DNA from 3 places in the Streptomyces sp. NPDC040405 genome. Region 1 is predicted to be linked to each of the others. Evidence: riboswitches for the same ligand, from Rfam matches in the RefSeq annotation. Region 1 holds a riboswitch; each other region holds the start of a gene.
The links. A riboswitch is a leader RNA that binds a small molecule or an ion and turns the genes downstream of it on or off. The one in region 1 is predicted to bind cobalamin.

Region 1 (7,679 bases):
GCAGGCCGACAGCGGAGGAGAGGAAAGCTGGTGGGCCGCCGGGCAGAGCGCAGAAGCGGTGCACGGATGAGGCGGGAGAAGCGGAGCGAACGCCCGGCTCCTGAATGGCCGACGAGGTATGGGGCAGCCTCGAATGCCACGTTCCCAGTTATCCACGCCCACCCGTGTCGCTCAAGACCTCAGAACAGCCATCACTCGTTTGGCGCATACGAGCTCGCACAGTGGCACATTTATATGACGAACGCTCCGCTATTCGGGGGAATCCGCTGACGGAGTATCGCCTGTTGGGGCCCGTCGTGCTTGTAATAAATGACATCGCACCGATGGGGAACGATCCGATGAGCCTTGCCGCGTTCCTTCTCGCCCTCGGCACCACCTGCCGTATCACCCGCTTCATCACCAAGGACACCCTGGCGGCGGGATTCCGGACCTGGATCGCCGACCGCTTCGGTGACGATTCCCCGGTCACCTATCTCGTCAACTGCGGTTGGTGTACGAGCACGTGGGTGGCCGGAGCCACCGCCGTCTACGCCTTTTCACTGGACTCCACCGCGTGGTTCCAGATCCCGGCCACCGCCCTGACGCTTTCCTATCTCGCCGGTGTGGCATCGCGGTGGCTGGACTGACGCGACTGAAAGGAAGAACCACCATGGGCTGCAACTGTGGCGGCGGAGCACCGCGAAGAGTCGTCCTTTACCAATTGACGCTGCCGGACGGCACGGTCCGCCGCTACGTCACGTATCAGGAAGCCGAGGCGGCCAACAAGCGCGCCGGTTCCACCGGAGTGATCAGCACCGTCACCCAGTGACGGGCGGCGGCAGCCAGCCACGCTCCCGCAGAGCCGCGGTGAACGTGGCGTACGAGGCATCGAGGGCGGCGTGCTCGCGCGCGTCCGGTTCGACGTCCCGGCCGGGGCGGACCATCGCGGCGGCGCTCGCCGTGAGGTCCGGGTGGAGGGTCCCGGAGGCGGCCAACAGGGCGGCGCCGAAGGCCGTTTCGGCCTGGTCGGCGACGCGCACGGGGCGACCGGAGACGGTGGCGCGGATCCGGGTCCACAGCGGGCTGCGGCTGCCGCCGCCCGCGGCCCACAGCGGGCCCTCCACAGCGACACCCAACTCCGCGACCCGCTCCAGCGCGAGGCGTTCCAGAAAGGCCACGCCCTCCAGCGTGGCGCGGTGCCGGTCGGCGTCGTCGGCCGGAGTGCCGAGGACGAAGCCCCGGGCCGCGCCGCTGACGAACGGGAAGCGCTCGCCCTCGCGGCGCAGCGGATACGCGACCACGGAGGCCGGACCGCGGTCCGCGGCGGCGCGGTCCAGCGCGGGCAGCCCGTCGGACGGGAGGTGCGCGAGGGCCTCGCCACCGGTGCTGGAGGCACCGCCCGGCAGCCACCAGCCGTCGGGGTGGCGGTGGCTGTAGAGCGCGCCGGAGGGGTCGGTGACCAGGTCACGGGTGACGCCCTTGAGGACGTACGTGGTGCCGAGGATCCCCACGAACTGCCCGGGCCGCACGGCCCCGGTGGCGAGTTGTCCGGCGCAGCCGTCGGTCATGCCGAGACGGACCGCGCAGCCGGTCGGCAGCCCGGTCTCCGCGGCGGCTTCCGCGCACACCGTGCCGACCGGGGTGGCCGGTGCCCGGACGGACGGCAGCCACCGGGCGGGGACGCCGAGCGCGTCGAACACCTCGCCCGGCCACTCCCCGGCGCGCGCGTCGTAGCCGCTCTTGAGCGCGTGGGACCAGTCGGTGGCGACAGGCCCGCCGGTGAGCCGCCACCCGACGAGGTCGGGGGTGTGGAGCACATGCCGGGTGACCTCATGGGCGACATGCCGGTTCCCATGGGCCCGGTGCCCAAGGGCATCCGCAGGCCGCTCCGCTCCCGCCAGCCAGGCGATGCGGCCGAGCGCGGCGGTCGGGCCGACCGACAGGCCGAGGGCCCGCCAGCGCGCGGCACCCGCCTCCTGGGCGCGGGCGTTGAGCCCGGCGGCGCGGCGGTCGTCGTACATCAGGGCGGGGCCGCGGGGTTCGCCCCGCCCGTCCGCGAGGACGATCGTGCCGGAGGTGGCGGCGACGGCCACCGCCACGACCTCCCGGCCGCCCGCCGGGAGCGCCCCGGTGGCCTGGCGCAGGGCCGCCGCGACGGCGGGCCACCAGGCCGTGGCGTCCTGTTCGCCGCGGCCGCCCGCGCCCCGGCGCGGGGGCGGGAGTTCCGCGCCACCCCGCGCCCGTACGCGCCCGTGCGCGTCGGCGCACACCACCCGCACGGCCGCCGTGGCGATGTCGATTCCCGCGACGACCTCAGCCCGCTCGGACATCACAGATCACGCCCCTCACACGTGGAGTCAAGTTAACACTGGCGATGTTAAGAAGGGCCGGGCGCGATCCTGACATCCGTGCGCTCCCGCCACTCGGCGACCAGCCGGGCGTCCGCCGCGCCGTCCACCACCAGATGGTCGAAGTCGGCCAGCGGGCGCAGCCGGTGCAGCGCCGTGCGCCGGGTCTTGGACGCGTCCATCAGCAGCGCCGTACGGGCCGCGGCGGCGAGCATGGCGCGCTTGACCAGCACCACGTCCTGCTCCTGGTGGTACGTGGTCGCCGCGTCCATGGCCGAGGTGCTGACCAGCGCCAGGTCCACCGAGAGCGCCCCGATCGCCTCCGCGCACGGCACGCCGAGGAAGGAGTCATGGGTGTGCGAGTACTCCCCGCCGAGCCCGATGAGCCGGATCCGGGGCACCCCGGCGAAGACCTCGATCACCCGGCGGGCGTTGGTCACCACCGTCAGCGGGGCGGACTCCACCAGCAGCCGGGCGAGGGCGAGGACGGTCGTGGAGTCGTCCAGCATCACCGACATCCCGGGCTCGACCAGCTCCGCGGCGGTGGCCGCCACCGCCTCCTTCTCGGCCCGGTGGGCGCCCATCCGGTAGGCGAGGCTGGACTCGAAGACCGACGAGGGCAGGGCCGAGACCCCGCCCCGGAACTTGCGCAGCACGCCGAGCCGGGCCAGCTCGTCCAGGTCCCGGTGCACGGTCATCAGGCTGACGCCGGTGAGGTCGGCCAGCTCCGCCGCGGTGGCGGTGGAGTGCGCGAGGACGTAGGCGGTGATGGTCTGTCGGCGGGTGTCCTGGGAGCGGACCGCGGTCATGGGCGGGATCCTGTCGTGGCGCCGTCGGTGGGCACGTTCAGGGAGCGCAGCGCCGTGCGGTCGCCGTCGATCCCGATCTCGGTCACCGCCGCGTTGTCCAGCCGGGGGAAGACCGCGCGGTAGCGGCCGACGGGGATGCCGAGCAGGGTGCACAGGGCGGCCCGCAGCAGGCTGTTGTGCGCCACGACGAGCACCGTGCGGTCCGGATGCGCGGCGGCCAGCCCGCGCAGGGCGGCGACGGCCCGGGCCGCGGCCTCGCCGGGGCGCTCCGCGCCGGGGAAGGCACCGGCCTCGGGGTCGTCGCGGAACGCCCGGACGGCCGCCGGGTCCTCCGCCTCCAGCTCGGCGAGGGTGCGGCCCTCGCACCGGCCGAAGTCCATCTCCCGCAGATCCCCGACGACTTCGGGGACCAGGGACAGCGCGGTGGCGGCCGGTTCGGCGGTCTGCCGCGCCCGGCCGAGCGGGGAACAGGCCACCGCGTCGATCCCGCGGCCCCGCACCCAGTGGGCGAGGGCCCGCGCCTGCCGGTGGCCGCGCTCGGTCAGCGCGATGTCCGAGATTCCGGCGTACCGGTTCTCCGCGTGCCACACGGTCTCTCCGTGGCGAACGAGCAGCAGTCGGGCGGTCATCCGGGGCTCCCCTGCGTCAGCCATTGCCTCATCACGTATCGGATGTTAAATCTAGCATCGCTCATGTGATGGAGCACCGGACAGCACCGGGATTGCGGAGGGCGGCAGGGAATGCGCGTGATCATCGGAGTGGATGTCGGCACCTCCGTCACCAAGGCCGTGGCCTTCGGCCGCGACGGGGTCGCACTCGCCTCCGCGGCCCGCCCCAGCACGCTGGACCGCCTCCCCGGCGGCCGGGTCGAACAGGACCTGGAGGACGTGCTGCGCACGGTCGCCGAGGTGGTGCGCGAGGTGGCCGCGGCGCTCCCCGGCCCGCCCGTCGCGCTCGCGCTCACCGGCCAGGGCGACGGGCTGTGGCTGCGGGACGAGGCGGGCCGGGCGGTGCGTCCGCCGATCTCCTGGCTGGACGGCCGGGGCGGCGGGACCATCGCCCGCTGGCGCGCCGACGGCACGCTCGCCGCCCTCTACGCCCGCACCGGCTCCGGGCTGTTCCCGGGCTGCCATGCCCCGCTGCTGCGCTGGCTGGCCGAGCACGAGCCGGAGGCGCTGGAGCGGGCTGCGGTCGCGGGTTACTGCGTGGACGCGGTGGCCCAGCGGCTGACCGGTGTCCTCACCGTGGACGCCTCCGACGCCTCCCTGCCGTTCCTCGATGTCACCACCCGCACCTATGTGCCCGCCGCGCTGGAGCTGTGCGGACTGGCCGACCACGCCCGGCTGCTGCCGCGCCCCGCCGCGCCCGGCTCCGTACTCGCACTGGACGACGAGGGGGCCCGGCTGACCGGGCTGCCGCCCGGACTGCCCGTCGTCTCCGGTCCGTACGACCTTCCGGCGTGCGCCATCGGCAGCGGGGTGCGGGACGTGGGCGACGGGCTGCTCATCGTCGGCACCACGCTGGCCTGCCAGGTGCTCACCGACCGCGCGGCGGTGGACCCTTCGGCCGATCCGGCCGGAATGTGGCTGTGCACCCCCGACCCGGACCGCTGGCTGCGCGCGATGCCCGCGATGGTCGGCACCGCCGCGCTGGAGTGGGTGCTCGATCTCACAGGGACGACCACCGCCGACCTCGACACCCTGCTCGACCGGAGCCCGCCGCGCGCGAACGGCGTGACCGCGCTGCCCTTCCTGTCCGGCGCCGGGGAGCGCGCCCCCTTCGTGGAGCCCGCCGCCCAGGGGCGGTTGGACGGCCTCACCCTCGCCTCCACCCGCGCCGACACCGTACGGGCCGTGTGCGAGGCCATCGCCTACGCGGCCCGCCACTGCCTGGAGGCGGCCGGGCTCTCGGGGCGGCTCGCGCTGTGCGGCGGGGGCGTGCGCTCGGCCGCGTGGACGGAGATTTTCGCGAACGTCCTGGGCCGCCCGGTGGCCGTACCGGACGAGCCGGAGGTCGGCGCGCGGGGCGCCGCCGCGGTCGCCTGGCGGTCGCTCGGCGACCCCGTGGACGCGTCCCGCTGGCGCGCCGCGTCCCGTACCGTCGAGCCGCGGGACGATCTTCGCGGCGCCTACGAGGACGGCTACGCCGACTACCGCGACCGCCTCGCCCGTGCCCTGGGCGAATGGCGGGCGAGCGGTCCGGGAAGCTAGTTTTTCCTGGGATTCCGGCGCGGCCAAGACCCGGCGCAACTCGTACATATATACGAATCCCCCCAGCTGACGACACAACATCTGGGGGCGCGTGCGCAGCACGACACAAGATGTATGCTCGTCCTCGCTGTCGCCGCAGGGGAATCCGGTGCGAATCCGGAACTGTCCCGCAACGGTGTACGTGTGCGCTTTCGCGTACCCGTGAGTCCGATGACCTGCCGACGGCCGTCTGCATACGTCCGGGCCTCGCGGGGTGGGTCGATGGACGCTGCGCGGTGTGCCGTGAAACGAAATCGGCATGCCCGTGAGCGGCCATCGCGCACCGCCCTCGAAGGCCCCCAGCCGAGCGAGGGAGAACACTTCAGTGACCATCGCGCCCGCCGACCCGGTTTCAGAGGCAGCCGATACTCCGGCAGTGGCCGACGCGCCCGGGACCGCCCTGCTGCGGACCCTGACCGCGCTCACCGCCGACCTGCCCGCCACCGACCCCGGCAAGGTCGCGGCCGCCGCCCTGCGCGGCCGCCATCCCGGCTCGGACGAGGCGGAGTTGCGCTCCCTGGCGACCGAGGCGGCGGCCGGACTCATCGGCGAGGAGCCGGAGTACTCCAAGCTCGCCGCGCGGCTGCTGACCCGCGCGATCGCCGACGAGGCGGCCGGGCAGGGCGCGGACTCGTTCTCCGCCTCCGTCGCCGTGGGCCACCGCGAGGGCCTGATCGCCGACTCCACGGCCGAGTTCGCGACCACCCACGCCGCCCGGCTGGACGCGCTGGTCGACCAGGCGCTGGCCGACGGGGCGGACGACCGCTTCGGCTACTTCGGGCTGCGCACCCTGCACAGCCGCTACCTGCTGCGCCACCCGATTACCCGTCAGGTGATCGAGACCCCGCAGCACTTCCTGCTGCGCGTGGCCTGCGGGCTCGCCGAGGACCTGTCGACACGGGCGCTGGCGGACGTCGCCGAGCTGTACCGGATGACCAGCACGCTGTCGTACCTGCCCAGCTCCCCCACGCTGTTCAACTCCGGCACCCGGCACCCGCAGATGTCCTCCTGCTATCTGCTGGACTCGCCGCTGGACGAGCTGGACTCGATCTACAACCGCTACCACCAGGTGGCGCGGCTGTCGAAGCACGCGGGCGGCATCGGTCTGTCGTACTCCCGCATCCGCGCCCGCGGTTCGCTGATCCGCGGCACCAACGGGCACTCCAACGGCATCGTGCCGTTCCTGCGCACGCTCGACGCCTCGGTGGCCGCCGTCAACCAGGGCGGCCGGCGCAAGGGCGCGGCCTGCGTCTACCTGGAGACCTGGCACGCGGACGTCGAGGAGTTCCTGGAGCTGCGGGACAACACGGGCGAAGAGGCCCGCCGCACCCACAACCTCAACATCGCGCACTGGATCCCGGACGAGTTCATGCGCCGGGTCGAGGCGGACGCCGACTGGTCGCTGTTCTCGCCCGCGGACGCGCCCGAGCTGGTCGACCTGTGGGGCGAGGAGTTCGAGGCCGCGTACCGGAAGGCCGAGGCCGAGGGGCGGGCGCTCAAGCAGGTCCCGGCGCGCCAGCTGTACGCCCGGATGATGCGCACCCTCGCGCAGACCGGCAACGGCTGGATGACGTTCAAGGACGCCGCCAACCGCACCGCCAACCAGACCGCCGAGCCGGGCCGGGTCGTCCACTCCTCCAACCTGTGCACCGAGATCCTGGAGGTCACCGACGACGGCGAGACGGCCGTCTGCAACCTCGGCTCGGTCAACCTCGCGGCCCACCTCGGTGAGGGCGGCGAGATGGACTGGGAGCGGCTGGACCGCACCGTCCGCACCGCCGTGACCTTCCTCGACCGCGTGGTGGACATCAACTTCTACCCCACCGAGGAGGCGGGCGCCTCCAACTCCCGCTGGCGTCCGGTGGGGCTGGGCCTGATGGGCCTCCAGGACGTCTTCTTCCGGCTGCGGCTGCCGTTCGACTCGCCCGAGGCGACGGCGCTCTCCACCCGGATCTCCGAGCGCATCATGCTCGCCGCGTACGAGGCGTCCTGCGACCTCGCCGAGCGCCACGGCCCGCACCCGGCCTGGGCCGAGACCCGCACCGCGCGCGGCGTGCTCCACCCGGACCACTACACCGGCGCGCGGGCCACCTGGCCCGAGCGCTGGGAGGCGCTGCGGCAGCGGATGGCGACGACCGGCATGCGGAACTCGCTGCTCCTGGCGATCGCGCCGACCGCCACCATCGCCTCCATCGCGGGCGTGTACGAGTGCATCGAGCCGCAGGTCTCCAACCTCTTCAAGCGCGAAACGCTCAGCGGTGAGTTCCTCCAGGTCAACTCCTACCTGGTGAACG
Region 2 (7,679 bases), on a different contig from region 1:
TCATCGGCGCCACTGTGGTCTCCGTCGGCATGGACGGGGTCAACAGCGAGGCGATCGTCATGAAGGTCCTCATCCCGGCCGTGGCCGCGCCGGTCGTGGCGGGCATCGCCACGGTGGCCGCCACCCGGCTCACCTACCGACTGGCCAACGACCGGGCCGCGGAGGACACCGCGAAGGGCTACCGCGCCGGGCAGATCGCCTCGGCCGCCCTGGTCTCCCTGGCCCACGGCACCAACGACGCGCAGAAGACGATGGGCGTCATCACCCTCGCGCTGGTCACCGGCGGCGTCATCGCGCCCGACTCCGACCCGCCCATGTGGGTCATCGTCTCCGCCGGTCTCGCGATCGCGCTCGGCACCTACCTGGGCGGCTGGCGCATCATCCGCACCATGGGCAAGGGCATCACCGACATCCAGCCGCCGCAGGGCTTCGCCGCCCAGACCGGCGCCGCGACCGTCATCCTGGCCTCCTCCCACATCGGCTTCGCGCTGTCCACCACGCAGGTCTGCTCGGGCGCCGTCATGGGCGCGGGCATCGGCCGCAAGGGCGGGGTGGTGCGCTGGGCGACCGCGGGCCGCATGGTCGTCGCCTGGGCGCTGACCCTCCCGGCCGCCGGTCTGGTGGCCGCCGCCGCGGCGCTGCTGGCCGGTCAGGGCAACGGGGGCATCGCCGCGGTCGCCGTCCTCGCGGTGCTGGGCTGCGGTGTCATCTGGGTGCTCTCGCGCCGCAAGCCGGTGGACGCCAGCAACGTCAACGCGCCGAGCGTGGAGCCCAACGCGTCGCCCGGTGTCGTCATCGCCGCGCTGCGGTCGGTGGCCCCGCCGCCCGCCGGAAAGGCCGCGCCCGCCGCGTCCGCCTCCTCGTCCGCTGATGGCACGGACGCCTCGTCCGCTGACGCCACGGACACCTCGTCCGAATCCGCCCCGACTCCCGCCACCGCGGGAACCGGTTCCACCAGCTGACAGGGAGCACACGCAATGCACATCGACTGGGCGGCCCTCGGCCAGGTCTTCGGCGTCAGCCTCGCGGTGACGGTCGGCGTCGTCGGGGTCTTCACCCTGGGCATCCTCGGCACCTCCCGTACGGCCCAGCCACAGCCGCAGGCCACCGCGGGCGGCGCGTCCCCGGTCGCGCGCACCGGCGCGTACGCCTGTTTCGCGCTGTGCGCCGCGGTGGTGGCGTACGGCATCTATCTGATCGTGGCCTGAGGCCACACGACGACCGCGGGGCGGTGGGTGCCGATCGGCGCCCACCGCCCCGCGGTCGTTCCCCGGTGGGGGCCGGTGGGGGCCTGTGGGTCTCCGCACACTCTGGCATCGCAGGTCAAATGCGAGTTGACGGCCATTCGCACCCCATGGTGGACTTCCCGAGCCAAACGGCGGCAGGAGAGGAAGCCGGTGAGAATCCGGCGCGGTCCCGCCACTGTCACCGGGGAGCGCTCTCCCCTCACCGCAAGGGGTCACGGCCGTCCGTACGCAAGGACGGCTGGAAGACCGGGAGAGCCGCGGATCCGGGAGCCAGGAGACTCTCACCGCCGGTCACGTCGAGCCAGGGCGCGGACCCTGAGTGAGGACATACCGCCATGCCCGGCACTGCCACGCCGTCAGCTCCACCTGTCCGTGTGCCCGGCGGCGGTCCCCGCCGCAGAGGCATGACGGCGGTCTGAAGGATGCGTGCCGAACACGCCTCGTACGCGTGCGGCGCCGCTCTCGGCTTCCTCGGCGATCTCGTCACGGGCGATCCGCGCCGCGGCCATCCGGTGGCCGCGTTCGGGCGCGCCGCCGCGGCCGCCGAGCGGCGGCTGTGGCGCGACCACCGCGGTTCCGGGTCACTGCACACCGCGCTGTGCGCGGGCGGCGCGGCCGCCGGTGCCGCGCTGCTGGCGCGTACCGTACGCACCCTCGCGAGGCCCCGCCGTACGGCCGATGCCGCGCTGACCGCCGCCGCCACCTGGGCCGTGCTGGGCGGCACCTCGCTGGTACGGGAGGCCCAGGCCATCGGTGACGCGCTGGCCGCCGGGGACGTCGACGCCGCGCGGGAGCGGCTGCCGCATCTGTGCGGACGCGATCCGCAGGCGCTGGACGCACAGCAGATCGCGCGGGCCGTCGTCGAGTCGGTGGCCGAGAACACCTCGGACGCGGTGGTGGGCGCGCTGGTGTGGGGGGCCGCGGCCGGGGTGCCGGGGCTCGTGGGCTTCCGTGCCGTCAACACCCTGGACGCCATGGTGGGCCACAAGTCGGCCCGCTACCGCCGGTTCGGCTGGGCCGCGGCCCGGCTGGACGATGTCGCGGGCTGGCCCGGCGCCCGTCTCACCGCGGCCCTGGCCGCCCTCGCCGGGCCCGACCCGCGCGGCGCGTGGCGCGCCTGGCAGCGCGACGGCGGACGCCACCCGAGCCCCAACGCGGGCCCGGTGGAGGCGGCGTTCGCGGGCGCCCTGGGCGTACGGCTGGGCGGCACGCTGGCGTACGCGGGCCGGGTCGAGCACCGGCCGGTACTGAATCCGGGCGGCCGTCCCGTGGCGGTGGCCGACATACCGAGGGCGATCCGCCTCTCGCGGCGGGTGTCGGCGCTGGCCCTGCTCACCACTGTTGTGGCGCGTTCCGCGACCGGCCGTTCCGCGACCGGCCGGACCACTGACCGGACGGCCGACCAGAAAGAGGTGACCCGATGACCTCGGGGGGCGGACTGCTCATCGCGGGAACGACCTCGGACGCCGGGAAGAGCGTCGTCACGGCGGGCATCTGCCGCTGGCTGGCGCGCAAAGGGCTCCGGGTCGCCCCGTTCAAGGCACAGAACATGTCGCTCAACTCCTTCGTCACCCGGGACGGCGCCGAGATCGGCCGGGCCCAGGCCAGTCAGGCCGCCGCCGCGCGCGTCGAGCCGAGCGCGCTGATGAACCCGGTCCTGCTGAAGCCGGGCAGCGACCGCAGCAGCCAGGTGGTGCTGCTGGGCAAGCCGGTGGGCGAGATGAGCGCCCGTGGCTACCACTCCCAGCGGCGCGAAGGGCTGCTGGAGACCGTCACCGAGTGCCTGAGCGAACTGCGGCGCACACACGACGCGGTGATCTGCGAGGGCGCGGGCAGCCCGGCCGAGATCAATCTGCGCCGCACCGACATCGTCAACCTGGGCCTTGCCCGCTCATCGGGGCTGCCGGTCGTCGTGGTCGGGGACATCGACCGCGGCGGCGTCTTCGCGTCCTTCTTCGGCACGACCGCGCTGCTGTCCCGCGAGGACCAGCGGCATATCGCCGCCTTTGTGGTGAACAAGTTCCGCGGCGACGTGAGCCTGCTGGAACCCGGTCTGGACATGCTGCGCGACCTCACCGGCCGCCCGACCGTCGGGGTGCTGCCGTACGCGCACGGCCTCGGCATCGACGAGGAGGACGGGCTGCGCGTCTCGCTGCGCGGCGCGGTGCGCGAGAGCGTCGTCGCACCGCCGCACGGCGCGGACGTCCTGCGGGTCGCGGTGGCGGCCGTACCGCTGATGTCCAACTTCACCGACGTGGACGCGCTGGCCGCCGAGCCGGGCGTGGTCGTGCGCTTCGTGGACCGCCCGGAGGAGCTGGCCGACGCCGATCTGGTGGTGCTGCCGGGCACCCGGGGCACCGTGAAGGCGCTGGAGTGGCTGCGGGCGCGCGGTCTCGCCGACGCGATCGCGCGGCGGGCCGCGGAGGGGCGGCCGGTGCTCGGCATCTGCGGCGGCTTCCAGGCGCTCGGCGAGCGCATCGAGGACGAGGTCGAGTCGAAGGCCGGGACGGTCGCGGGCCTCGGGCTGCTGCCCGTACGGGTCCGCTTCGCCACGGGCAAGACCCTGGCCCGGCCGGTGGGCGAGGCGCTGGGCGAGCGGGTGGAGGGCTACGAGATCCACCACGGGGTGGCCGAACTGCTCGACGGGGGCGACGAACCCTTCCTGGACGGCTGCCGGGTGGGCCCGGTGTGGGGCACGCACTGGCACGGCTCGCTGGAGAGCGACGGCTTCCGCCGCGCCTTCCTGCGGCGGGTGGCGCAGGCGGCGGGCCGGGCGTTCGTGCCCGCGCCGGACACCCGCTTCGGGGAGCTGCGCGAGGAGCAGCTGGACCGGCTGGGCGATCTGATCGAAGAGCACGCGGACACGGACGCGCTGCTGAGGCTCATCGAGGGCGGCGTACCGGACGGGCTGCCCTTCGTGCCGCCCGGGGCGCCGGGAGGAGCGGCTTGAGCACACCGGAACGACCGGAACGCGACCGCGTACGCACCGTAGGAGGTACCGAAGCATGACCACCACTGCCTACCCGTTCACCGCGGTCGTCGGAATGGACGACATGCGGCTCGCCCTGCTCCTCAACGCCGTCTCACCCGCCGTGGGCGGCGTGCTGGTGCGCGGCGAGAAGGGCACGGCCAAGTCGACGGCCGTGCGGGCGCTGTCCACACTGCTGCCGCCGGTCGGCGTCGTTCCCGGGTGCCGCTTCTCGTGCGATCCGGCCGCGCCCGACCCGGACTGCCCGGACGGACCGCACGAGACCGCCCCCGGGGACGCGCGCCCCGCGCGGATGGTGGAGCTGCCGGTCGGCGCTTCCGAGGACCGCCTCGTCGGGTCGCTCGACATCGAGCGGGCGCTGTCGGACGGGGTCAAGGCGTTCGAGCCGGGGCTGCTCGCGGACGCGCACCGCGGGGTGCTGTACGTCGACGAGGTCAACCTGCTGCACGACCACCTGATCGACCTGCTGCTCGACGCGGCCGCCATGGGCGCCTCCTACGTGGAGCGCGAGGGCGTCTCCGTACGGCACGCCGCGCGCTTCCTGCTGGTGGGCACCATGAACCCGGAGGAGGGCGAGCTGCGGCCGCAGCTGCTGGACCGCTTCGGGCTCACCGTCGAGGTCACCGCGTCGCGGGACACCGAGGAGCGGGTCGAGGTGGTGCGCCGCAGGCTGGCGTACGACGAGGACCCGGCCGGGTTCGCCGCGCGCTGGGCGCGCGAGGAGGGCGAGCTGCGGGACCGCATAGCCGCGGCGCGCGCGCTGCTGCCCGCCGTCCGTCTCGGCGACCGCGCGCTGCGGCAGATCGCGGCGGTGTGCGCGGCGTTCGAGGTGGACGGGATGCGCGCGGACATCGTGACCGCGCGTACGGCGACGGCGCTGGCCGCCTGGGCGGGCCGGACGGATGTGCGGACCGAGGACGTGCGGCAGGCGGCGCTCCTGTCGCTCCCCCACCGGCGGCGGCGGGCGCCGTTCGACGCGCCGGGGCTGGACGAGGACAAGCTCGACGAGGTGCTGCGGCAGTTCGAGGACGAGGAGCCCGAGCCCGAGCCGGAGCCCTCTGATCAGGGCGACAACCCCGATGACGACCCCGATGACCCGGACGGGCCGGGCGGAGGGTCCGACGGTGGCGACGGCTCCGAGGGGCCCGGCGGTGGCCGCCGGCAGGACGGCGGTCAGGAGCAGGCGCCGCCGCCCGGCGGGCCCGAACCGTCCATCCCCGAGCAGCGGTCGGCCGAACCCGACGCGTCCGACGACACCGCGCCCGCCGAATCCGCGGAGTCCGAGGAGGGCGGCGGGGCCGGTGGCAGCGGGGGCGAGCGGGCGGCCGTGGGCGCCGCCGACCCGTTCCGGACCCGGCGGCTGGACGTACCCGGACTCGGCGAGGGCGCGGCGGGGCGGCGGTCGCGCGCCCGCACCGCGCACGGCCGCACCGCCGGAGCGCGCCGCCCCCAGGGGACGCTGACCTCGCTTCACCTGGCGGCGACGGTACGGGCCGCCGCCCCGCATCAGCACGTCCGCGGGCGGCGCGGGCCCGGGCTGCTGGTGCGCCGGGACGATCTGCGGGAGGCGGTGCGCGAGGGCCGGGAGGGCAATCTCGTGCTGTTCGTCGTGGACGCGTCGGGGTCGATGGCCGCCCGCAAGCGCATGGGCGCGATCAAGGGCGCGGTGCTGTCGCTGCTGCTGGACGCCTATCAGCGGCGGGACAAGGTCGGCCTGATCACCTTCCGGGGGTCGGACGCGGAACTGGCGCTGCCGCCCACCTCGTCGGTGGACACCGCCGCCGCCCGGCTGGAGCAGCTGCCGACCGGCGGCCGCACCCCGCTGGCGGCGGGGCTGCTGAAGGCCCGCGAGGTACTGCGGGTGGAGCGGCTGCGGGACCCCTCGCGCCGTCCGCTGCTGGTCGTGGTGACCGACGGGCGGGCGACCGAGGCCAAGAAGGCCGCGGGGGCCGCCTCGGCGAAGGCCGCGGGGGCCGCCGGGGCCACGCCGGTGGACCGGGCCGCCCGCGCGGCGCGGCTGCTCGCGGGCGACGGGGTCGCCTCGGTGGTGGTCGACTGCGAGTCGGGGCCGGTGCGCCTCGGCCTGGCGGGCGCGCTCGCCCGCGAGCTGCGGGGCACCCCGGTCACCCTGGACGAACTGCGCGCGGACAGCGTGACCGCGCTGGTCCGCGATGTACGGACGGTACAGAACTCACGGAGGGCAGCCTGATGCCGCAAGGACAACCGACCGTCGTACCCGACGACGGGCTGACCACCCGCCAGCGCCGCAACCGGCCGCTCGTGCTCGTGCACACGGGCGTGGGCAAGGGCAAGTCGACCGCCGCGTTCGGCCTGGCGCTGCGCGCGTGGAACCAAAACTGGCCGGTCGGTGTATTCCAGTTTGTAAAGAGCGCGAAATGGAAGGTCGGCGAGGAGCGTGCGCTGCGCGTCCTCGGCGACTCGGGCGAAGGGGGGACCGTCGCATGGCACAAGATGGGCGAGGGCTGGTCCTGGGTCCAGCGCGACATGGCTTCCAGCGAGGAGGCCGCACGCGAGGGCTGGGAGCAGGTCAAGCGCGATCTCGCGGCGGAGACATACCGGCTCTATGTGCTGGACGAGTTCGCGTATCCCATGCACTGGGGCTGGGTGGATCCTGAGGAAGTGGTGTCGGTCCTGCGCGACCGGCCCGGCATGCAGCATGTCGTCATCACGGGGCGCAACGCCCCGGCGCCGCTGGTGGACTTCGCCGACCTGGTCACCGACATGTCCAAGGTCAAGCACCCGATGGACGCCGGTCAGAAGGGCCAGCGAGGCATCGAGTGGTGAGAGTTCCCCGGCTGGTCGTCGCCGCGCCCGCCTCCGGCAGCGGCAAGACGACCGTCACCGCGGGGCTGATGGCGGCGTTCGCGGAGCGCGGTCTGGACGTGTCCCCGCACAAGGTGGGCCCGGACTACATCGATCCTGGCTATCACGCGCTGGCCGTCTCGTCCTCCGGTGGCGGCCGGGCTCCTGGTGGCGGGGCCGGGCGGCCGGGCCGGAATCTGGACGCCTATCTGTGCGGTCCGGACCGGATCGCGCCGCTGTTCCTGCACGGGGCGGCGGGCTGCGATCTGGCCCTGGTCGAGGGCGTGATGGGGCTGTTCGACGGGGCGGCCGGGCAGGGCGAGCTGGCGTCGACGGCGCAGGTGGCCAAGGTGCTGCGGGCGCCGGTGGTGCTGGTGGTGGACGCGTCCTCGCAGTCGCGTTCGGTGGCGGCGCTGGTGCACGGCTTCGCCTCCTGGGATCCGGAGGTGCGGGTCGCGGGGGTGATCCTCAACAAGGTCGGGTCGGACCGGCACGAGGTGATGCTGAGGGAGGCGCTGGAAGGGGCCGGGGTGCCGGTGTTCGGCGCGCTGCGCCGGATGCGCGAGGTGGGCACGCCGAGCCGCCATCTCGGTCTGGTGCCGGTGGCCGAGCGGCGCGCG
Region 3 (7,679 bases), on a different contig from region 1:
ATGGCCCGGTCCGCTCCCAGCTCCTCGGCCGCCAGCGCGAACGCGGGCCGCTGGCCCTTCGGCAGCGCGATGGTCACGGGGTCGGGGAAGTCGCCGCTGAGCAGCGCGGTGTACGCGGCCGTGGTCGCGGCGGTCGCACACGCCCCGGTGGTCCACCCGTGCCGCAGCCCCGTCCGCTCCAGCTGTGCCCCGCGGCCCCCGCTCGCCGTGGCCTCCGCCTCAGCCATGGGCCACGCACCGCGCATACGATGACGGGCGCACGGACGACGAAAGGCACCCGATGAACAGCGCACCGGTGCGCCATGTGCTCATCCTGGGCGGCACCACCGAGGCCCGCCGCCTCGCCGCCGAGCTGGACGGCGATCCCGCCCTGCGCGTCACCAGTTCCCTCGCGGGCCGGGTCGCCGAACCGCGACTGCCCGCCGGGCAGGTGCGGATCGGCGGGTTCGGGGGCCCCGAGGGCATGGCCCGCTGGCTCCGCGAGCACCAGGTGGACGCGCTCATCGACGCCACCCATCCTTTCGCCGACACGATCAGTCACAACGCGGCCCGTGCGGCCGCCGACGTCCATGTTCCCCTGCTCGCCCTGCGCCGCCCCGGCTGGGTGGCGGGCCCGGGCGACCGCTGGCACCCGGCGGCCTCACTGGAGGAGGCCGCGCGGCTGCTGCCGGACCTGGGGGAGCGGGTCTTCCTCACCACCGGCCGCATGGGACTGGCCGCCTTCGCCCACCTCACCGCACCCTATTTCCTGGTCCGCTCGGTCGACGCCCCGCAGCCGCCGCTGCCGCCCCGCATGGAGGTGATCCTCGACCGCGGCCCGTTCACCCTCGAAGGCGAAACGGCCCTGCTACTGCGCCACCGCATCGACGTCCTGGTCACCAAGGACAGCGGCGCCGGTGCCACGGCCCCCAAGCTGACCGCGGCCCGCGACGCCGGAATCCCGGTGGTCGTCGTCCAGCGCCCGCCCGCCCCGGAGGGCGTCCCGGCGGTACCTGCCCCCGCCGACGCCGTCGCCTGGCTTCGTACGGTCCTGACCCGAGATCACACCTCGGGGTAGCGGCGGGGGGTCCAGACGATCTCGGTGCCGTCGCCGCGGCGGGTGGTCCGGGTCTGGGAGGAGCCGACCAGGAGGATCGTGCGCATGTCCACCTCGGCCGGGTCGAGGTCGGCCAGGCGGACGATGCGGACGCTCTCCTCGGGACCGCCGATGTCGCGGCCCAGGACGACCGGGGTGTCCGGCGCGCGGTGTTCGAGGAGGAGTTCTCGGGCCTTGCCGACCTGCCAGATCCGGCTGCGGGAGCCGGGGTTGTAGAGGGCCAGGACCAGATCGGCGGCGGCCGCGGCGGCCAGGCGCCCGGCGATGACCTCCCAGGGCTTGAGCCGGTCGGACAGCGAGACGACGGCGTAGTCGTGGCCGAGCGGCGCGCCCGCGCGGGCAGCCGCAGCGTGGGCCGCGGTCATGCCGGGCAGCACGCGCACCGGGACGTCGCGGTACGGGTCCTCGGACGCCGCCTCCAGAACGGCGGTGGCCATGGCGAACACGCCGGGGTCGCCCGAGGAGACGACGGCGACACGCCGACCGCGCCGGGCGAGGTCGAGGGCGAATTCCGCGCGTTCGGCCTCGACCTTGTTGTCGGACGGGTGGCGCCGCTGCCCGGGGCGTACGGGAACCCGGTCCAGGTAGGTGGTGTAGCCGACCAGATCCTCGGCGGAGGCCAGCTCGCCGCGCGCCTCGGGGGTGAGCCACAGCGGACCGGCGGGGCCGAGGCCCACCACCACGACCTCGCCCGGCCGCCCGGACGCGGCGACATCCGGGGCGGCGTCCGGGGCGTCCGGTGCGGCCGGAGTGCCGATACGGCTCGGCAGCACCGCCACCGAGAAGTACGGCACCGACGACGGGTCGACCTCGCCCAGCGGCCCGGAGCGCTCCGCGCTCATCGTGGCGCGCTCCACGTACCGCGCGTCGGCGAGCCGCCCCGAACGCTCCAGGGCGCGCCGTACGGTCGGGAAGGTGCGGCCGAGCTTCATGACCGCCGCCGCGTCGGTCGTCGCGAGGCGCGCCGTCAGCTCCTCCTCGGGCAGCGTGCCCGGGAGGACCGTCAGCACCTCCTCGCCCTCCACCAGCGGCGCGCCGAGCCGGGCGGCCGCCGCGCTCACCGAGGTGACGCCGGGGATTACCTCGGTGGGGTAGCGGTCGGCGAGCCGCTTGTGCATGTGCATGTACGAGCCGTAGAAGAGCGGATCGCCCTCGGCCAGCACCGCGACCGTGCGCCCCGCGTCCAGATGCGCGGCGAGCCGTGCCGCCGCCTCCGTGTAGAACTCCTCCATCGCGCCCCGGTAGCCGCCCGGATGGTCGGTGCCCTCCGTGGTGACCGGGTAGACCAGCCGCTCCTCGATGTGGTCGGGCCGCAGATGCCGCTCGGCGATGGAACGGGCGATGCTGCGGCCGTGCCGGGCGCTGTGGTACGCGACCACATCGGCCCCGGCGATGACCTCCACCGCCCGTACCGTCATCAGGGACGGGTCACCGGGGCCGAGGCCCACGCCGTACAGCCGGGCCTTCGTCGCGGGCGTCGCCCCTCGCTGCTGCTCGCTCACTCTTCCTCGCTCGCTATCGCGTTGATCGCGGCCGCCGCGATGGCGCTGCCGCCGCGTCGGCCGCGCACCACCAGATGGTGGGGCGCCGCCGGATGTCCGGCCAGCGCCTCCTTGGACTCGGCGGCGCCGATGAACCCGACCGGTACGCCGATGACGGCGGCCGGGCGCGGCGCGTCCTCTCCGCCCTCTTCGAGCATCTCCAGCAGCCGGAACAGCGCGGTGGGCGCGTTGCCAACCGCCACGACCGCGCCGTCCAGCCGGTCCCGCCACAGCTCCAGCGCGGCGGCGCTGCGCGTCGTCCCCATGCGCCGCGCCAACTCCGGTACGGCGGGGTCGGACAGCGTGCACACCACGTCGTTGTCCGCGGGCAGCCGCTTGCGGGTGACGCCGCTGGCGACCATCTGGGCGTCGCAGAGCACGGGCGCCCCGGCGCGCAGCGCCCGACGGGCCCGCGCGACCACCTCGGGCGTGTACGCGAGGTCCTTGACCAGGTCGACCATGCCGCACGCGTGGATCATCCGCACCACGACCTGGCTGACGTCGGCGGGGAGTCCGCCCAGGTCCGCCTCGGCGCGGATGGTGGCAAAGGAGGCGCGGTAGATGGCCGCCCCGTCCTTCTCGTAGTCGAACACTGTGTCCTCGATCATGTCGTTGATCATGCCGTTTCGCGGGCCGCCGCCACGGCGTCGGCCAATTGCTCCGCTGCCACGTCCGTCACGCCGCCGCCGGTCACGCCGTCCGGCTCCCGCGCGTCGCGTACGGTGAGCCGGTAGTCCGTACCGGAGGTGGCCAGCGCGTCCACCCAGCGGCCGCCGGGGTGGCCGCAGCGCCGCTCGCAGCCGGAGAAGTACACCGGCGGCGCGTCGGGGGAACGGGGAGCGTCCGTTGCCGCGCCCGCCACCGCGTGCGCCGCGTGGGCGCGCACATCGGCCAGGGACTTGGCGCAGCCCGGCCGTCCCGTGCACGCGCCGATCCCGGCCCACGGGGAGTCCGGATCGGTCACCAGCCCTGCGTCCGCCACCTCCCGCGACGCCTCCCGCGCGCCGTCCGCGGTGAACCCCGGGAGCACCACGCCGCGCCAGGGTGTCACACGCAACTCAGCCGACCCGCCCCGGGAGGCGAGCCCGGCGAGCAGCCGCCACTGCGCCGCGCCGACCCGGCCCAGGGGGACGAGGACGGACACGGCGTGGCGCCCGTCCGGCCCGGACACGATGCCCGGTGCGGGCGGCGCGCCGCCCGGGCTCTCATGTCCGATACGTACGGCTTCGACACCCTCGTCCGCGAGTCGCGCCGCCAAGCCGTCGGCGGTCACGGCGTGTTGCGCGGGCAATTCGCGCACCCGCCACGCCCGCGTACCGCTCGCCCGGGCCCTGGCCAGGAACTCCACGGCGGCCAGCGCGGCGGCGCGCGACGCGTCCCGCGCCCGCACCTCCAGCCCGTGCCCGGACCCGGGCTCCGGTCCCGACGGGTCGGATCCCACCCGCAGCACGGCTCCGCCGTCCCGCGTTGCGATCAATGTCACATCCGCGCCCAACGCGGCCACATCGCCCCGGCCGTCGTCCATCGCGAACAGGAAACGGCCTGACAAGCCGGACAACTCATCCCATGTCCCGGCGCACAGCGCGGCGTCCAACTCCCGTGCCCACGCCGTGACATCGCCGCGTCCGGCGCCGTCGAGGCCGCTCAGCGGGGACGCCACGATGTTGCGCACCCGGTCGTGGAGGTCGGAGGGGAGCAGTCCGGCGGCCCGCAGCCGGGCCGCCAGCTCGCCGCCGCACGCCGCGTCCAGGCCGCGGATCTGGAGATTGCCCCGCGAGGTGAGGTCCAGCCGGCCGTCTCCCAGCTCCTCGCTCGCCCGCGCCAGCGCCTGCGCCTGACCGGCCGTCAGCGTGCCGCCCGGTATCCGGACCCGCGCCAGGGAGCCGTCGTCCGCGGGGTGCAGCCGCAGCGCGCCGGGGCAGGCGTCATCGCGTCCGCGAGCCCGCCGCGAGGGCGCTTCGGGGGGCGCTTCATTCGCAGGTGGGACGATTGCCGGAGGGATGGACATGGCGGCGAGCATACCGACGTCCGGTCGGCCCTCACCGTCCCATGCCAGGTCAGCAACGCCTACTATGCTCAGGCGGCGGGCCGTCTGGCCCGCTGGACGCTTAAGACGGCGTCAAGGGGAGGAAACCGGTGCGAATCCGGTGCGGTCCCGCCACTGTGAGCACGGCAGCCCGCCGTGCGAGCCAGGAACTCCTGCCGTCTTCCAACCCGCCCGGGGCGCGGACCCCGAGGAAGGCGCCGAGCCATGATCCTGCTGCTGTCGACCTCCGACACCGACCTGCTCAGTGCGCGCGCGGCCACAGGCCCGGTGCCGTACCGCCTCGCCAACCCGGCGCGGCTCCCGCTCGACGATCTGCCCGGCCTCCTCGACGGTGTCGAACTCGTCGTCGTGCGGCTGCTCGGTGGCATCCGCGCCTGGGAGGAGGGCCTCGAAACCCTGCTCGCGGGCGACCTGCCCGTCGTCGTGCTCACCGGTGAACAGGCCCCTGACGCCCAGCTCATGGAGGCGTCCACGGTCCCCGTGGGGATCGCGGCCGAGGCGCACGCCTACCTCGCGCACGGCGGCCCCGCCAACCTGGACCAGCTGGCCCGGTTCCTCTCCGACACCGTGCTGCTCACCGGCCATGGCTTCGAACCGCCCGCCCCCGCCCCCACCTGGGGGCCGCTGGAGCGCACCGCGCGCGAGGACGTCACCGGCCCGGTGATCGCCGTGCTCTACTACCGGGCCCACCACATGAGCGGCAACACCGCCTTCGTGGAGGCGCTGTGCCAGGCCGTCGAGGACGCCGGGGGACGCCCGCTGCCGCTGTTCGTCGCCTCCCTCCGGGCCCCCGAGCCCGAGCTGGTCGAGGCCCTCGGCGCGGCGGACGCCGTCGTCACCACCGTGCTCGCCGCGGGCGGCACCCGCCCCGCCGAGGCGTCGGCGGGCGGCGACGACGAGTCGTGGGACGCGGGCGCGCTCGCCTCGCTCGACGTCCCCGTGCTCCAGGCGCTGTGCCTGACCTCGTCGCGCGGCGCGTGGCAGGAGAACGACGAGGGTCTGTCGCCGCTGGACGCCGCGACCCAGGTCGCCGTCCCGGAGTTCGACGGACGGCTGATCACCGTGCCGTTCTCCTTCAAGGAGGTCGACGAGGACGGCCTGCCGGTCTACGCCGCCGACCCCGAGCGCGCCGCGCGTGTCGCCGGAATCGCGGTACGACACGCCCGGCTCCGGCACATACCGGCGGCCGACAAGCGCCTCGCGCTCGTCCTGTCCGCGTACCCCACCAAGCACTCCCGGATCGGCAACGCGGTCGGCCTCGACACCCCCGCCAGCGCCGTCGCCCTGCTGCGCCGACTGCGCGCCGAAGGGTACGACTTCGGCCCCGAGGAGGGCGCCGAGGCGGTCCCGGGCCTGGCCTCCGGCGTCGGCGACGAACTGATCTACGCCCTCATCGAGGCGGGCGGCCACGACCAGGACTGGCTCACCGAGGAGCAGCTGGCCAAGAACCCGGTCCGCGTCCCCGCCGCCGACTACCGCCGCTGGTACGCCACTCTGCCGCGGGAGCTGCGCGAGTCGGTCGAGGAGCACTGGGGCCCGCCGCCCGGCGAGATGTTCGTGGACACCAGCCGCGACCCCGAGGGCGAGATCGTCCTCGCCGCGCTGCGCCACGGCAACCTGCTGGTCGTCATCCAGCCGCCGCGCGGCTTCGGCGAGAACCCCATCGCCATCTACCACGACCCCGATCTGCCGCCCTCGCACCACTACCTGGCCGCCTACCGCTGGATGGCGAGCCCCCAGGCCGACGGCGGCTTCGGCGCCGACGCCATGGTGCACCTGGGCAAGCACGGCAACCTGGAGTGGCTGCCGGGCAAGAACGCGGGCCTGTCCGCCGCCTGCGGCCCCGACGCCGCGCTCGGCGACCTGCCGCTGATCTACCCCTTCCTGGTCAACGACCCCGGCGAGGGCACCCAGGCCAAGCGCCGCGTCCACGCCACCCTGGTCGACCACCTCGTACCGCCGATGGCGCGCGCCGACTCCTACGGCGACATCGCCCGGCTGGAACAGCTGCTGGACGAGTACGCCGCCATCTCCGCGATGGACCCGGCCAAGCTCCCCGCCATCCGCGCCCAGATCTGGACCCTGATCCAGGCCGCCCGGCTCGACCACGACCTCGGCCTGGAGGAGCGGCCCGACGACGAGGGCTTCGACGACTTCCTGCTGCACGTCGACGGCTGGCTGTGCGAGGTCAAGGACGCCCAGATCCGTGACGGTCTGCATGTCCTCGGCGGCGCGCCCACCGGCCCCGAGCGGGTCAACCTCGTGCTGGCCATCCTGCGCGCCCGCCAGATCTGGGGCGGTACGTCGGCGCTCCCCGGGCTGCGCGAGGCGCTGGGCCTGGACGAGTCGGCCGCCACCCGCACCACCGCGGACGAGGCCGAGGAGCGCGCCCGCGCCCTCGTACAGGCGATGGAGGACGCGGACTGGGCGCCGGAGGCCGCCGAGAAGGCCGCCCTGGACCTGCCCGAGGCCCAGCGGACTGCCGTCACCGCGATTCTCGACTTCGCCGCCCGCGAGGTGGTGCCGCGCCTCGCCGCCACGACCGACGAGATCGACCACGCCGTCCACGCCCTGAGCGGCGGCTTCGTGCCCGCAGGGCCGTCCGGATCGCCGCTGCGCGGACTGGTCAACGTCCTGCCGACCGGCCGTAACTTCTACTCCGTCGACCCCAAGGCCGTGCCCAGCCGACTGGCCTGGGAGACCGGCCAGGCGCTGGCCGACTCGCTGCTGGAGCGCTACCGCGCCGACAACGACGGCCAGTACCCGCGGTCGGTCGGCCTGTCGCTGTGGGGGACGAGCGCCATGCGCACCTCCGGCGACGACGTGGCCGAGGCGCTGGCGCTGATGGGCATCCGCCCGGTGTGGGACGACGCGTCGCGGCGCGTGACGGGGCTCGAACCCGTGCCCGCCGACCAGCTGGGCCGCCCGCGCGTCGATGTCACCCTGCGCATCAGCGGCTTCTTCCGCGACGCCTTCCCGCATGTCGTCGGGCTGC

Region 2: it holds a riboswitch for cobalamin, as region 1 does, so the genes downstream of both, ACZ59A_RS00335 (cobalamin biosynthesis protein) here and ACZ59A_RS11635 (ribonucleoside-diphosphate reductase subunit alpha) in region 1, are expected to answer to the same signal.
Region 3: it holds a riboswitch for cobalamin, as region 1 does, so the genes downstream of both, cobN (cobaltochelatase subunit CobN) here and ACZ59A_RS11635 (ribonucleoside-diphosphate reductase subunit alpha) in region 1, are expected to answer to the same signal.

Annotation. Positions count from the first base shown of each region.
Region 1 is NZ_JBVIVI010000002.1:946,700-954,378, reverse strand. It holds gene ACZ59A_RS11665 (hypothetical protein) at 339-626, shown strand; gene ACZ59A_RS11660 (DUF7196 family protein) at 650-808, shown strand; gene ACZ59A_RS11655 (FGGY-family carbohydrate kinase) at 798-2,309, opposite strand; gene ACZ59A_RS11650 (DeoR/GlpR family DNA-binding transcription regulator) at 2,357-3,136, opposite strand; gene ACZ59A_RS11645 (histidine phosphatase family protein) at 3,133-3,765, opposite strand; gene ACZ59A_RS11640 (FGGY family carbohydrate kinase) at 3,877-5,346, shown strand; cobalamin riboswitch at 5,455-5,583, shown strand; gene ACZ59A_RS11635 (ribonucleoside-diphosphate reductase subunit alpha) at 5,711-7,679, shown strand, end outside.
Region 2 is NZ_JBVIVI010000001.1:64,850-72,528, forward strand. It holds gene ACZ59A_RS00325 (inorganic phosphate transporter) at 1-962, shown strand, start outside; gene ACZ59A_RS00330 (hypothetical protein) at 978-1,208, shown strand; cobalamin riboswitch at 1,388-1,528, shown strand; gene ACZ59A_RS00335 (cobalamin biosynthesis protein) at 1,670-2,671, shown strand; gene ACZ59A_RS00340 (cobyric acid synthase) at 2,668-4,197, shown strand; gene ACZ59A_RS00345 (putative cobaltochelatase) at 4,253-6,445, shown strand; gene cobO (cob(I)yrinic acid a,c-diamide adenosyltransferase) at 6,445-7,041, shown strand; gene ACZ59A_RS00355 (cobyrinate a,c-diamide synthase) at 7,035-7,679, shown strand, end outside.
Region 3 is NZ_JBVIVI010000006.1:96,341-104,019, forward strand. It holds gene ACZ59A_RS24795 (cobalt-precorrin-5B (C(1))-methyltransferase) at 1-227, opposite strand, end outside; gene ACZ59A_RS24800 (cobalt-precorrin-6A reductase) at 281-1,057, shown strand; gene ACZ59A_RS24805 (precorrin-2 C(20)-methyltransferase) at 1,042-2,598, opposite strand; gene ACZ59A_RS24810 (precorrin-8X methylmutase) at 2,595-3,245, opposite strand; gene cobG (precorrin-3B synthase) at 3,254-4,645, opposite strand; cobalamin riboswitch at 4,706-4,854, shown strand; gene cobN (cobaltochelatase subunit CobN) at 4,889-7,679, shown strand, end outside.